3 regions of the Pseudoalteromonas sp. QJM3NY_22 genome follow, and region 3 is predicted to be linked to each of the others. Evidence: predicted binding sites of a transcription regulator. Region 3 holds the regulator's gene; each other region holds the start of a gene.
The links. Region 3 encodes LexA, which represses DNA repair genes until DNA is damaged. Its sites were predicted from a motif close to TACTGTATNNNNATACAGTA; they were not measured.

Region 1 (4,721 bases), on a different replicon from region 3:
CTAATCATCGGGAGTTTGTAACTGATATAGCATCAATTAGCGTACGCGATAGGCAAATCAGCAAACCGAGTTGTGTAAGACTTTGGCGCTAAGTCATTTTTTGGTCTAAAGCTATGATCGTACCCTTGGGTTGCAAAACGAATAGCTCCTGGGCCGAACTTAGAATTAATTTGATCTGTGACTTTAGTTTTATTGCTTTGCTCAAGTGGTTTAGTGTCCTCAAAAATGTTGAGCTGCTGTTGGTCCTCACCGCTCACAAATTTCTCTAAAACTACACCTGTTTTTTTGTACTTATAACCCTCACGGTAAATTGCATCTAATGCGAATAAAGTATATTTGATTATTATATCGGTATCATTAGTAAGCATAGGGAGAGCAACTTGTACGGCCTTACTGTACTGGTTATGATCACTTCTGAACTGATCTGTTTTAATAAATACAGTGATGGAAGAAGTAAATAAGTTGAATTTTCTCAACTTACTCGCAGCACTAGATGCATGAGATGATAAAGCAGCCCTTAGTATATTCTGTTCAGTGATATGTTTCCCCATGGTACGTGATACACATATACGTCCACGCTCCTTTGTCATATCATTTAATTCAATAGAGTTAATACCATTTAATTCATTTATAGTTCGCGCCAAAGTTATGGAAAACAATGATCTTGCCTTGGTAGTATCAAAATTTTTGAGTTGGAGGCCGTTTAAGATGCCGATTTTTTCTAACTTACTCGCAGTTGTAATACCCACACCCCAAATATCGGTTAACTTAATCCTTGATAGTGCCCAATCAATTTTAGCTTCATTGTCCAATACTACTACACCGCCTGTTTTATCATGCCACAGAGGTAATTTGGCGCAATATGAAGCGACCTTAGCTAGTGTTTTGGTTAGAGATATACCCACACCTACGCTTAAGCCAAGATTTTTTTGTAAGGTGGTCTTTATGAGTTTTGCATGGTTTTTTAAATCTTGATTTTGTATTAGGTTGATTTTGCCAAAAGCTTCATCAATCGAATATTCAAAATGTTCATGTAAAAATGGCTTTAGTTCAGCATGAAACCGACTACTTATATCACCGAACAGCGCAAAATTAGAACCCCAAACATGCCCATGATGTTTTTTAATTATTGGGATGGATTTAAATGCTGGTTCGCCCATTTTAATGCCAAGCGCTTTTGTTGCATTATTTCTGGCTATTACATTGCCCTGATTTGAACTTAATACTGCTAATGGCGTTTTATTAAAATCGAATTGAGGATTGAATAGCTGACAAAAACTAACATATGCAGCGTTTATATCACATAAAACATACATCAAATTTTACTCATAACGCCGGTTACAACACCCCATATGGTTGCAGCCTCCCAATTATTTTCGGGGTCAATAGGCAGTTCTATTGTAGGGTGTTCACTATTATGGCTTGTGAACTTGGCAACAGCGCGGCCAAGATCTATCGAAAGCTCTTTCACGACAAAGTTCCCATCGATTGTCGCGAGTACAATACAGCCGCTTTTAACTGTGATTGACCTATCGACAATTAATATAGAGTTATCCCGAATTAGCGGCTCCATGCTTTTGCCATTCACGCGGAATAAAAATGTGCTAGATGGGTTATCTATCATAATCGAATCAAGTGAAACCGGCGCTTCAAGAAAATCTTCGCATGGATTAGGAAACCCAGCCATAACAGAGAAATGGGCGAGGGGTAATATGTTGCACGAACGTTTAATGGGAGTAGGGAGCATAAAAACCTAGAATACTGTTTACATATACAGTATTCTAGGTTTGATTGGTAAATAGTGCAAACAAATTCACCAATAGTGGCTGTGCACAGTTACTAATCTAGCATTGATCAGCGTATTTTAGTTCGAAATAAAGCGTGTCGCGATAGCTTTTATCAACAACAGCTACGTGAGCAGACGCTGATTTAAACATAGCAACAGTGATCATCATTGAACAAAAGAGCATTGAAACTCCGGTTGTTGTAAGCGTAGATTTTTTTGAACTTGCATAGCCACACCAATACGCATTTCGAGCAGCGGCGTTAGCGTTTTGATTTGTTAGTGAGCGCAGAACACCGACACATATCATTGCGACTGACAGCGCAAGCATTAAAGATAGAACGTCAATTGTATAAGTGTAATGCAGAATATTAAACATAAGTGCATTGTTATCTTGCTCAAGTGATAGAAATGGAATTAAATTAGCAGTGAACTGCAAAATAATATTAATTATATTCATAATAATGCTCCTTTTTTGTATATTTAGATATTAACATAAAAAAAACCAACCCCTTTAAGGTCGATAAGTATTTGTTATTGTTTAATTGTAACTATTCACCATGGTAAATTATTTTCAAAGGATCTTTTTTAACTATTGACCGATCCCGCCAGTATGCCAAGCTAGGGCTATGACCTAATAGCCCTAGCTTCAATGAATTTAAACAGCATCAACATCGACGAAATCGTTGAGAAAACCAAAGCTCAATTACAAGAAGGTAAAACTCTCACGCCTGCGCTGAAGATGTCTATTGAACTCATTCTGGTTGTCGTTGTTATGTTAGCAAGTAAATTAGGACTTAACAGTAACAATAGCAGTATCCCGCCATCAAAAGACATCAACCGAAAAAAACAAAACAAAGAGAAATCAGCCAAGTCAGCGGGTGGTCAAAAAGGCCGTGCAGGTAAAACACTAACCCAAACACAGACGCCTGATGAGATCAAAATCATCCTAGTTGAACGTGATTTTTTACCGAAAGGTCACTACCGTGAAATTGGCTTTCAAAAACGACAGGTTGTCGATATAGATATCAGGAAAGTGGTCACTGAATACCAAGCACAAATTCTGGAAAATGAGCAAGGTAAGCGTTTTATTGGTGAATTTCCAGAAGACGTTAACAGTCCTATTCAATATGGGGTTGGTGTAAAAGCCCATGCAGTTTACCTATCCCAATATCAATTACTCCCTTACAACCGCATTGAAGAATATTTTTGTGATCAACTCGGTATTCCAATCAGTGCGGGTAGTTTATTTAACTTTAATGAACAAGCAGCGGCCTTGGTAAAGTCCTCCGGCGCAGAAGCCGCGCTCAAGAAAGCCCTGAAAACGACTTATCAAGCCTTACACGTTGATGAAACGGGGATTAATATAGGTGGTAAACGACGATGGCTTCATGGTGCATCAACGACGTGGTGGACGTATTTTTACCCGCATGAGAAAAGAGGGAAAATAGCGATGGATGACGCCGATATTTTACCTCACTTTACTGGGGTACTATGCCACGACCACTGGAAACCGTATTATCAATATACACAGTGCCAACATGCCTTGTGTAATGCACATCATATCCGAGAGTTAGAAAGGGCATGGGAGCAAGACGGTATGCAATGGGCAAAGGATTTGCAAACCCTACTGACTGAAATCAATAAACATCAAATAGATAACCCCGAGCTAGATGCAGACACAAAAGCTCACTATATAGAGAAATATCAACAAATATTGGCTCAAGGTGACATTAAATGCCCTCCACCGGATAGAAACAGCCGAGTAAAAGGCCAGCGAGGCAGATTGAAACGAACAAAGTCTAGAGCGTTGTTAGAGCGGTTAAGAGATTATCAAGATGATGTCTTACGGTTCATGACGGAAACAGCGGTGCCTTTTAGCAACAACCAAGGTGAGAATGATATTAGGATGACCAAGGTTCATCAAAAGATATCTGGGTGCTTCAGAAGCATGCAAGGTGCAGAGATGTTTTGTTTAATCAGAAGCTACCTCTCGACTTGCAGAAAACAGCATGTATCAGCAAGCCTAGCCCTTGAATTACTCTTCAAAAATCAGTTACCTGATATATTTATTGAAAATGTGGCTGAATAGTTACGTTTAATTTTAATTCAAAAAATAAAATGATGATGGACTTAATATATTTTGTACCTCAAAAATATATCTGCTAGTTTATTATTAATTATTTTTAATACTAGGGGCTGTTGATCTTTGTAGTATATATATTAATCAGCCCATATTGGTAGCCACATCATAGTGAATGCTAAAGCGAGCATGGAATGATAATTCCGCTCAAGCTTTTCATACCGTGTGGCTATCCCTCTATATTGTTTGATCCGACCAAAGGCATTCTCAACTAAGTGCCTATATTTGTACATGCACCAGTCAATATCTTCATTACCCACTAAACTGTTATCCTTGCGTGGAATAACGGGTGTAGCGCTATTGTCACGAATAAACTCTCTTAGTTTTTCACTATCGTAGCCTTTATCTGCGACAACAACATTACTCGTTGGGCAATTGGCTACAAGTGACTCTGCATGGACGATATCATGCGTATTTCCACAGGATAATTCATAATAAACAGGCAATCCTCCGCTATCTACTGCAAGATGAATTTTAGTCGAATTACCACCTCGACTCTTACCAATTGATTCATTGTCAGCGGTTCTTGCACCGCAACTATGCTGGTGAGCCCTGACAATACTGCCATCAATAAAGATCCAATCCATATCAGCATAGTGGGATAACACTCGAAATAATTCATTCAAAATATCTTTTTTGGACCATAAATTAAATCGTCTATAAATAGCACTCCACGAGCCGAAATAAGACGGTAAATCTCGCCAAGGAATACCGGTACGCATCCTATAGAGTATGCCTTCGAGCGTTTTTCTATGCTCAGGCTTATTATAAATTCGACCACTTAAGTGCATTACT
Region 2 (4,721 bases), 1.2 Mb from region 3:
TTATCATCATCAAAAGAATTAACTTCTTCGACACTAAAATTAATTTGAAAAGCTCTATATACACTTTTCAAAATAGAGTTCGCTGGTGCTTCAAGACCGCAAACATGCTTAATTACCTGCCAACCCTTTTTAACACTAAAACGATGAGGAAAATCATCAAGAACGCCTTCAACCTTATCAAGTTTAGTTGTTGCATATGTACGTTCTGCTTTATTTATAGAAAGTAGGCTAGCTAAAAACAATGCAATTGTTGACTTACCTGAACCGTATGGGCCCGTTAGCGTATAGGCTCTTTGTTCACTACCTACAAAATCACGGCTAATTGTATCTAATACATTTACCGCTGTACCATGTAATATGAAATCATTTAAAAACGGTTTGAAATCATCTAGTTGACTGTCAATTCTAGTTGAACTTTTATAGCGCTGATTTATACTAATTAATGAGTTCATCATTATGAAGTAGCTCCATAGAATTTGTTAAGCACAGCTAAAGGATTACTCATATACTCATTATTTATTTTTACCTGACGTAGCCCCAGTGAATCAAACCAAGACACTCCATCTTTAGAGTACTCTTGTGCTTCATCCAATTTTTGCCCTAAACCGCTTTCTGAAAGCCTAAATATTCTTCCAGGCGAGCAAGGTTTCGTTAATAATGAATCGAAATCAATACTGTTAATCTTTGAATCTTTAGTTTCGTTTTGAGCAAATTTAATTAGCCCATAAATAAAAACTTCAATAGGAAGTTCAGGCCGCTCAGCTAAATCGCTTACATAAAAACCTCCACCATTATCGGTAACTAAATTAAGTTCAGTTAAAGGTGAGGTAAAATGTTCTTCATCTATTGTTAGCTTTTTCTTAACAGCAACACTTTTAAATTTTTTACTATAAGTATTTAAAAAACAGTCTATATCTTTTTTAAGAGTACTCTCATTACCTATATCATTAGTAACCAATTTTTTAGCGTCACTTGAACAGTCTGAAAGAAGTTTCGATTTTTCAAAATGCTGCACATGAGAAAAATTAAAAAAGTAGCGATAAGCGCTAAGGTGTTGAAAATTAAAATTTAGCCAAAAATGAACAAGCCACACTGAACCTATTTGCTCTAAATACGGATCTTTTCCTGTAACTGCATTAAATAAGTAATCACCGTTTTCAGAAATGAAATAATCAATATTTGATTGAGTTCTTTTACTTGAAAGCAACTCAGCAGACTCTGCCCAATACCTAATAGCATTGACCATATTTTTACCCACACCAAGTTTAATTATTGCTTGTTGAGTTTCTTCTTCCTTGCTCGTCTGTAATTTACCACCTGAATTCAAATGGTTAACAGCTTTAAAGAGCCAACCATATCTAAGGGGAAAAGTATCGTGACCGGTAAATTTAGCTTTCATTCCTGTTGCTACCTCTGGAGAAATTGTCCAGAGGCAATAGTATAGCGTTTCTCTCTCAGGATAAAGGAATTTTCACTGTATATTTAAACAGAAAGTACGCACTTGTAAATAAACGTGGTTTATGTGTAATTCTTTGTTGGAAAACAACTTTTTCTGCTTTTAAAGTTGAAAGCTATTTAATATAGTGTTTGAATGATTTATGTATAGAATTTTTATTTTCGCAATAGCTATTTGAACGGTAAAGGAATGATTATGACTTGGAAGCAAAATAATTGGGTCAAATATTTAGAGGGATATTGTCAGGGAAAGAATCAAATTCAAGATGAATACGTTAGAAAAGTTGCGGAAAGCTTAGGACTTGATGAGCCATTAAATATACAATTTGAATGGCAAAAACAAATTACCCAACAATTTGAATCTGAAGATGCTCATGGAGTTATTATACTTACAGGCACCGCAGGTGATGGAAAAACAAAATTATGCAGAGATATTGTCAAACAGATAGATGGTGATTCCTTCGATGAGGATAAATGGAATGCTAAAAGCTATTTTTGTTCTTCGGAAAGGACAATAGTTAAGGATTTCTCAGAATTACAAAATGAGAAGTCGTTAGTAATTCAAGAGCTATTAGATGTATTAGTAAATGGTGCTTCAAATAAACCCATACTAATTGCTGTTAATGATGGGATTTTAGTCGAGGAGATAGACAATTTCATCTTAGCCTCACAAAGTGAAGAGTCTGAAAAAAGAGCAACTCAGCTAAAAGAAATCATTGAAGATAAAATCAATCTTGGATTTAGTAATTGTGAGCAACAAGAGCTGATCAAGCTTATTAATTTATCTAAACTCAATGCAAAGGAAAACTTTTCTCTAATTTTGGATGAAATTATTAACCATTCTGGCTGGGAAGGTTGTAATTCATGCGAAGGGCAATCTAATAATTTATGTCCTATTTACAACAAATATAGCCTTCTAAAAACAAATGGTAATATCCAGGAAAATCTTAGTAATATCATTTTGTTACTTCAATTGAATAATGAGCATTTTACAATTCGAGAGCTACTAAACTTAGCAACCAATACAATTTTGGCGTCTACTCCTAAGGCCAAACATTTAAAAGCAACGAAGAAAGATACAAATTATCCTATTTTTAATTGTAATCGAGTACGTAGAGTTAATTCTTTTGAAGAGTTTGAGTATGAATCAACAATAGAAGTCGGATATTGGGGTATGAACCTTGGACCACACAAAATGAATAATGCAAGGCCTTACTCTGAAATCAATAAATTAATGTTCGGGGAGTTATCTACCAACCATTGGGATAATTACCTTAAGAAAAAATCAGAAAGAAAAGTTGAAATACCTTTAGATGATTTTAATGATTTATTAAATTCCAAGAAAGCTACTGACTTAGATATTGATGCTGACTTATGGGGAGCAATCGTTAGGCGTTCTCGAATACAACTTTATTGTTATCAAAATGGTGATGATAAGGCATTCAACTTACAAAAATTTGCGAGTTTTTCATACTTCAAAAGTATGGTGTTTGATGAACTTCAAGAAAATGATAACTGTCATAATATTGATTTAATCTCCCTCATTGTATTAGCACTTAATAGAATATTTCATGGAAGATATATTTCTGAAAATACAGGTAAAGACCGCCTTTATATACCAGAAAAAGACCAAGGTTCTATTACTCCTATATCAATTTTTCATGGAGATGAACTGAGAGATAGAGATATTTATATTACTAAAGTAAAAGGTGATTTTGAGTTGACAGGATCACGGATTGAACCTGTTATTGTATTTGATATTGATAGAAATATATCTTTAAAGCTTTCTTTGACAGTCGAGTTATTTGACTTTTTATACAGAGTATCTAAAGGCTCACCTCCAAACACAACTAATCCAAGGCTTTACAAAAAATTACTGATCTTTAGATCTAAATTAGCATCACAAATTAGCAATACAAGTAAATTAAGTGGAAAAAGAATTGAAACATATACAATAAAGGATGGAGAGTTTAGAACCTCAACCCTAAAGGTGAATCATGGATAGTTTACACACATACTCTTCAGAATTGATGAAAAAATACGGAATCAAACATATTCCAATTATTGAAAACATGTGGGGGCATAGGTTCAGAACAGACCAAACACCTTCAATAATTTTTTTTGAATTATTGTGCGTTATTGAAAGCCAACTTCAGGCTAAACGCGCAGGGTTAATAAACTCAATTTTCTCTTCAGAAAATAAAACTCTATATTTTAAGCATAGGCAGTTTTTTAAACTAAGAATATTGATTTATCAGAATGAAATATTAGAGACACTTATTCATTCAGAGCTTTCAGACGAAGACCGATGGGAGCGTCAGTTTGAGTATCTTAGAGGTATCAATGGAGAGTTATTTCAATTTAAGGATGAGGATATAGAACACTTGAAAAACAGCTTTTCTTCTTTTGAAAGCTTCTATAATGCTATCAAGATTTTAAGCTCATTAACTTTTGATCCATTATCAAATAAAAGATGGACATCAAAATTTATTTACCCGATTTCATCCGACTATATTTGGTGTGATTTCGATAATAGAAAATCAACGGAAGATAGAAGATTCTTTTGTCGGGGTGGTGAACTAGCGTATTTAATGCTTTGTAGAGCTGGAAATGAAGTTTGTGAAGAGCTAGAAAAGTATTTTGAGCTATGGCTAGATAAGCAGGACAACTCTTTCGCAAAATTAGCTAACCTACTAGTTCGTGAAGAAGAAAGGATTCAGTTACGTGAGGAAAGCCGTAAAGACCTAGGTTATTTACCTTACAAAAAACTTCCTATTTTTACAGACTTTGCGAATGATCTTTCAAAGGTGTTATCACTGGAGTTAGAAAGGTTAGATAAAGTTAAAGTAATGATTGATATGGTAGGCTATCACATTGGTAATTATGTTCTATCTATAGGTGAAACGTATCATAAATCCTCCAATCCTGCTGAATTGAAAAAACCATCTTACCTTGTCGAGGTGCTTTCTAAGGCTACAAACAGTATACGAAAATCCTCAATCCAGAGTATCTCAGCACAACGGAATAAGCTAAAAAGAAGTTTGACACTTCGAGCTGATGAAATAATACATTTGTACGAAGACGTTATAGACTCAGAGGAAGAAACAGAGATACAAAAAAAATCTAAGGAAGAGTTGTCATACGCTGAATCCTATTTAGCAAGTCATATTTCAAATTACTCTAATGTTTGTTTTAGACACATTGGTTTTTTGTCAAAAAAGAATACTCGTAGCTATAGATATGTTTTAACGGAAGATTTTCTCCAT
Region 3 (4,721 bases):
CTTTTAAGTGACTGGCGCTAATTTCTTGTCCGACACAATAAAACTGAGTGAAGTCGACTACGAAGTTAGCTGCATAACTTGCTACTGTTTCGGCAAGCGCTACGTTGGCTCCTCCATGCACCATGCCCATTGGATTATGATGCGCTGGTATGGCAGGCATAGTTGCTACGAGGTAATCATCACCAATTTCGGTAATTTCAATTCCCATGGTTTTCATTAGTGTACCTTGGCCGTTTATACCCTCATCTAGCTGTTTGCAAAACTCTAAAGTAACAGGTTGATACCAAATACTCATAAGCTTACCTTTTAAAATAGTAGTAAAAATATGGCTTATATTTTCATAAAGTTAAGATAATGAAAATAAAAAAGTGGATCTAAATTTATAGCCAGATAGCGTGAGGCGGATAGTAAGAAGTAATAATAGGGATATCGTAGTTTATTGATACAATCGAGCAGTAAAGAAGAAATCCCCCTAGGCTAAATATAAGCAAGCAGCATAATGTTACTTGCTTATACTGAGCCAGATCTTTTATTGGTAACTAGCTATTAACTCGACATTACTAAAAGCACTGTAGCCTTTAATCATAATAGAGTAATTACCAGTGCGGGTGTCGCTACAGCTTTCATTATTTCCGTTTTTATACGGTCGGCAATCGTAGTTACTGCTCGTTGCAATTGCATTATATTTTACATGTAGGTCAACATCCCCAGTGCCATTAGAGGTCGAAAATGTGACTTGCTCAGCTTCACTTGGCACTGTAAAAGTAAACAATTGCTCACTGTTTCGATCACCACTAACAACGATAGATTGGTTATTTTGCAGTGTATTGTTATTTACCGGTGGGCTAGATGCAGATCTAAAATTTGCAATTGTGGGGTTTGTTAAATTTAAGGCTCTAGCGTTATCGTGTTTTGATGGAGTTCCCATAACACTTCCGCTGTATGATTTGTTTGGATTTGACCAGTAATTGATTCTTGTGCAGTTATTTGTGCAGTTATAAGCCATTACTGAACGCCATTGTGATTGAGGTTGCTGATAACCATGGCCGAACGAATAAGGAGATGTTGATGGATCGTTTTCAGGGTTATGACGAGCACCTTGTAAATGACCAATTTCATGACCGAAAGAGTAATAGCCGGTTGCACAGTCATAATCAACCATCGCAAATGCGCTGTTAGCATTTGCACCAATTGCTTTGGCTTGGCCACAGTAGCCGTTAACGTCGTTTATTAATATGACTACATCAGCACCGTATTGATCTCGTAGTGTGTGCGCTTCATCCATATAACCATCGTTTTTGGCAGCTAAACGATTTAAATCCGTACCTGAATTTGTAGCTTCAGTATAATTAACTCGGCTTACATGGGCCAAACTAACAACTGCATTGACACCTGAGTTTTGGTAACCCTGATTAGTCTCTACTATTGCAAGATCAATCAAGCTATTAATATCACTAGATTTTTGTTCTGCGGCTGGGGTGTATAAAACGAGTAAGCTAATATTGCTTTGCGCGTTAGTTGCCATAGCTGTTTGGAAGCTTTGTTCTGTTAAAATTTGTTCACTGATTGAAATAGTGTTATTAGATTGTTGATAATCGGGTGCATGCTCAGCAGGTTGCTTGGCAGGATCTAATTCAATAAAATTATGACCAGAATGTTTATTCGGTTGCAATTTATAAACATGTTCATTTACCTTTATCGTACCAGAAATCCCCTTTGTAGATTTTATCAGTGTTACTTCGTCACCATCTAAGCTTTTACCTACCCAGATTAAGTTACCAGTTGCTGATGTACTTGCTGTACTTTTGATAAATTCAATGTCACTTCCCTGAACAGGTAAAAAGAATGCATTGGTTTTTGCGCTTAGTTCGAAAAGCGGTTGCCCAAATTGAGATTGAGCATTACCTTCTTTATTAATGTTTTGCGTAAAGTTAGAGTGCTGCACTTCGAAAAGTGGGACTTGGGCATACGCATAGCCGCTAAACAATAAGCCAATAAACAATGGTGAATATTTTTTCATTTGATAATCCTTTTAAGTGTTTGTACACATAAAGTGCACATGCTAATAAGTTGTTTTCAATTTATTAACATGTGGCTGTCATCAAATTAGCCCTTAATCGTAAATATAAAGATACGAATGTTTATTTTATGTAAGCATTCGTTGTTTCTACATAAGTGTAAAAGTGATTTATTAACAGCAAGCAATCAATGTAATTTAAATTTGCGATTTTTATTTAACTGTATATACTCACAGTTAAATGTACTGTATGGAAAACCAGTTGTATGCGACCATTAACGAAGCGCCAAGCTCAAATTCTCGAATTAGTTAAAGTTTTTATTAAAGACACTGGTATGCCTCCTACACGTGCTGAAATTGCACAAACATTAGGCTTTAAAAGTGCCAATGCTGCTGAAGAGCATTTAAAAGCGCTTGCTAAAAAAGGTGCTATTAAGATGAAACCAGGTGCAAGCCGAGGTATTCAACTTGTTGAGGAAGAAGAGCCTGAACAGTTAGGTTTACCTCTTATCGGGCGAGTCGCAGCGGGAGAGCCTATTTTGGCGCAAGAGCACGTTGAGAGTCATTGTAAAATTGATCCATTAATGTTTAAACCTGCTGCTGATTTTTTATTGCGCGTTAACGGTATGAGTATGAAAGATATAGGTATTATGGATGGTGATTTGTTAGCTGTGCATAAAACTCAAGTTGCAGAAAATGGACAAGTTGTAGTTGCTCGTGTTGATGATGATGTTACCGTAAAGCGGTTTGAAAAAGCAGGCCGAAAAGTATTATTGCATGCTGAGAATGACGACTTTTCGCCAATTGAAGTTGATCTAGAAAATGAATCTTTTAATATAGAAGGTTTAGCCGTTGGAGTTATTCGTAACGCTGATTGGATGTAGCTTTTAATTTATTTTTATGAATGCGTGCTTTTTAGCACGCATTTTTGTTTTAACATTAGCACTAAAAATAGGACGTAAACAGCCAACTAATTATTTTAGCTGTAAATTTTTTTGCACTTATATTTTCCCCCTCCGAATGCGTTAAACCCCTTTGTTTTGCTCATATTTTGAACTTTCTGTTGACTACTGACTTTTTATTAATTACTCAATATCACCTGATTGTTTTTTATACTAAAACTTGCTTGTTGTTCGTTTTTTAGCTAATTATTAATGTGCTGAGCTAATAATAACTCACAGCTTTTTAGTTTTGAGAACACACAATATACACAAACTCGTTGTTGGCGCAGCAAAACCAATCAATATTAAATAAGATTGGCTAAAAAAATAAAAATAACGAATTGGCGTTTAAGCCGTATGCCTCTTCGCTTTGCATTCGCAATAGCATCAAAGGAGCCGTCACATGGGTAAACTGACCTCTACCTTGTGGCTTATATTATGTGTTTTTTCGCACTCAGTTTTGGCGAACAGCCAATACAATATGCGCAAAGGCGTAACCGATATAAGCAATAATGTATATCAGCTGCACATGACCATATTTATAATATGTTGTGTGATTGGGGTGATAGTGTTCGCAATTATGTTTTGGGCACTTATTCATCACCGTAAATCTAAAGGGGCTGTACCTGCCCAATTTCACGAAAGCACTAAAGTAGAAATACTTTGGACTGCAATTCCGTTTGTTATTTTAATTGCTATGGCAGTACCAGCCACTAAAACCCTTATTGCAATGGAAGATGCCAGCAAAGCTGATCTCACTATTAAAATTACGGGTTCGCAATGGAAATGGCATTATGAATATATGGGCGAAGATGTAGAGTTCTACTCTATTTTATCTACCCCGCAAGATGAAATAGCGAATCTTGCAGATAAAAACCCTAACTACTTACTTGAGGTTGATAAGCCTCTTGTACTGCCAATAAATCAAAAAGTACGATTTTTAATGACTTCTGATGATGTTATTCACTCTTGGTGGGTACCTGATTTTGCAGTTAAAAAAGATGCGAACCCCGGCTTTATAAACGAAACATGGACGAACATAAACGAAGAAGGTACTTACCGAGGCCAATGTGCTGAGTTGTGTGGTAAAGACCATGGCTTTATGCCCGTTGTGGTGGTCGCTAAATCTGAGGCTGATTTTAAAACATGGCTTGCAGATGCAAAGCAGGCGAAGCAGAAAGCTGCGCTGGCAGATGCCGCATTACTTGATAAAACCCTCCCAAAAGAAGAGTTAATGACTTTAGGCGAACAAGTATATATGGCTAATTGTGCAGCGTGCCATCAGCCTACGGGCATGGGGTTACCGGGTGTATTTCCTGCACTTAAAGGCAGCCCGATAGTGCTTGGCGATATAAAAGATCACATTGATGTAGTTATCCATGGACGACCCGGTACGGCAATGCAAGCTTTTGCCAAGCAGTTATCTATAAAGCAATTAGCTGCGGTTATTACTTATAAACGTAATGCGTGGGGTAATGATACGGGTGATGTTATTCAACCGAGTCAAATACAGACAGCACTTGATGCCAAAGTGGAGGCGAACTAATGAGTAGCATAGTAGAACAACCTAACGCCAATGAAGCTCATCATGCTCATCACCCAGCTAAAGGTTTTAAACGCTGGCTTTACACAACTAATCATAAAGATATAGGTAGTTTATATTTAATTTTTTCGCTGACCATGTTCTTAATTGGTGGCGCAATGGCTATGGTGATCAGGGCTGAATTATTTCAACCAGGCTTACAGTTGGTCGATCCTCACTT

Region 1: the regulator LexA is predicted to act here: its motif matches at 1,760-1,779, upstream of AC0VZ4_RS25115 (LexA family protein).
Region 2: the regulator LexA is predicted to act here: its motif matches at 1,473-1,492, upstream of AC0VZ4_RS15720 (DUF4007 family protein).

The regions. Positions count from the first base shown of each region.
Region 1 is NZ_JBWBTZ010000003.1:22,189-26,909, reverse strand. Features, by position in the region: gene AC0VZ4_RS25120 (Y-family DNA polymerase) at 33-1,316, opposite strand; gene AC0VZ4_RS25115 (LexA family protein) at 1,316-1,687, opposite strand; gene AC0VZ4_RS25110 (hypothetical protein) at 1,845-2,243, opposite strand; gene tnpC (IS66 family transposase) at 2,436-3,875, shown strand; gene AC0VZ4_RS25100 (IS5 family transposase) at 4,007-4,721, opposite strand, start outside.
Region 2 is NZ_CM149655.1:3,413,969-3,418,689, reverse strand. Features, by position in the region: gene AC0VZ4_RS15725 (hypothetical protein) at 1-455, opposite strand, end outside; gene AC0VZ4_RS15720 (DUF4007 family protein) at 455-1,399, opposite strand; gene AC0VZ4_RS15715 (hypothetical protein) at 1,652-3,460, shown strand; gene AC0VZ4_RS15710 (methylation-associated defense system protein MAD7 family protein) at 3,453-4,721, shown strand, end outside.
Region 3 is NZ_CM149655.1:158,759-163,479, forward strand. Features, by position in the region: gene AC0VZ4_RS00810 (PaaI family thioesterase) at 1-295, opposite strand, end outside; gene AC0VZ4_RS00815 (M12 family metallo-peptidase) at 530-2,020, opposite strand; gene lexA (transcriptional repressor LexA) at 2,284-2,901, shown strand; gene coxB (cytochrome c oxidase subunit II) at 3,362-4,504, shown strand; gene ctaD (cytochrome c oxidase subunit I) at 4,504-4,721, shown strand, end outside.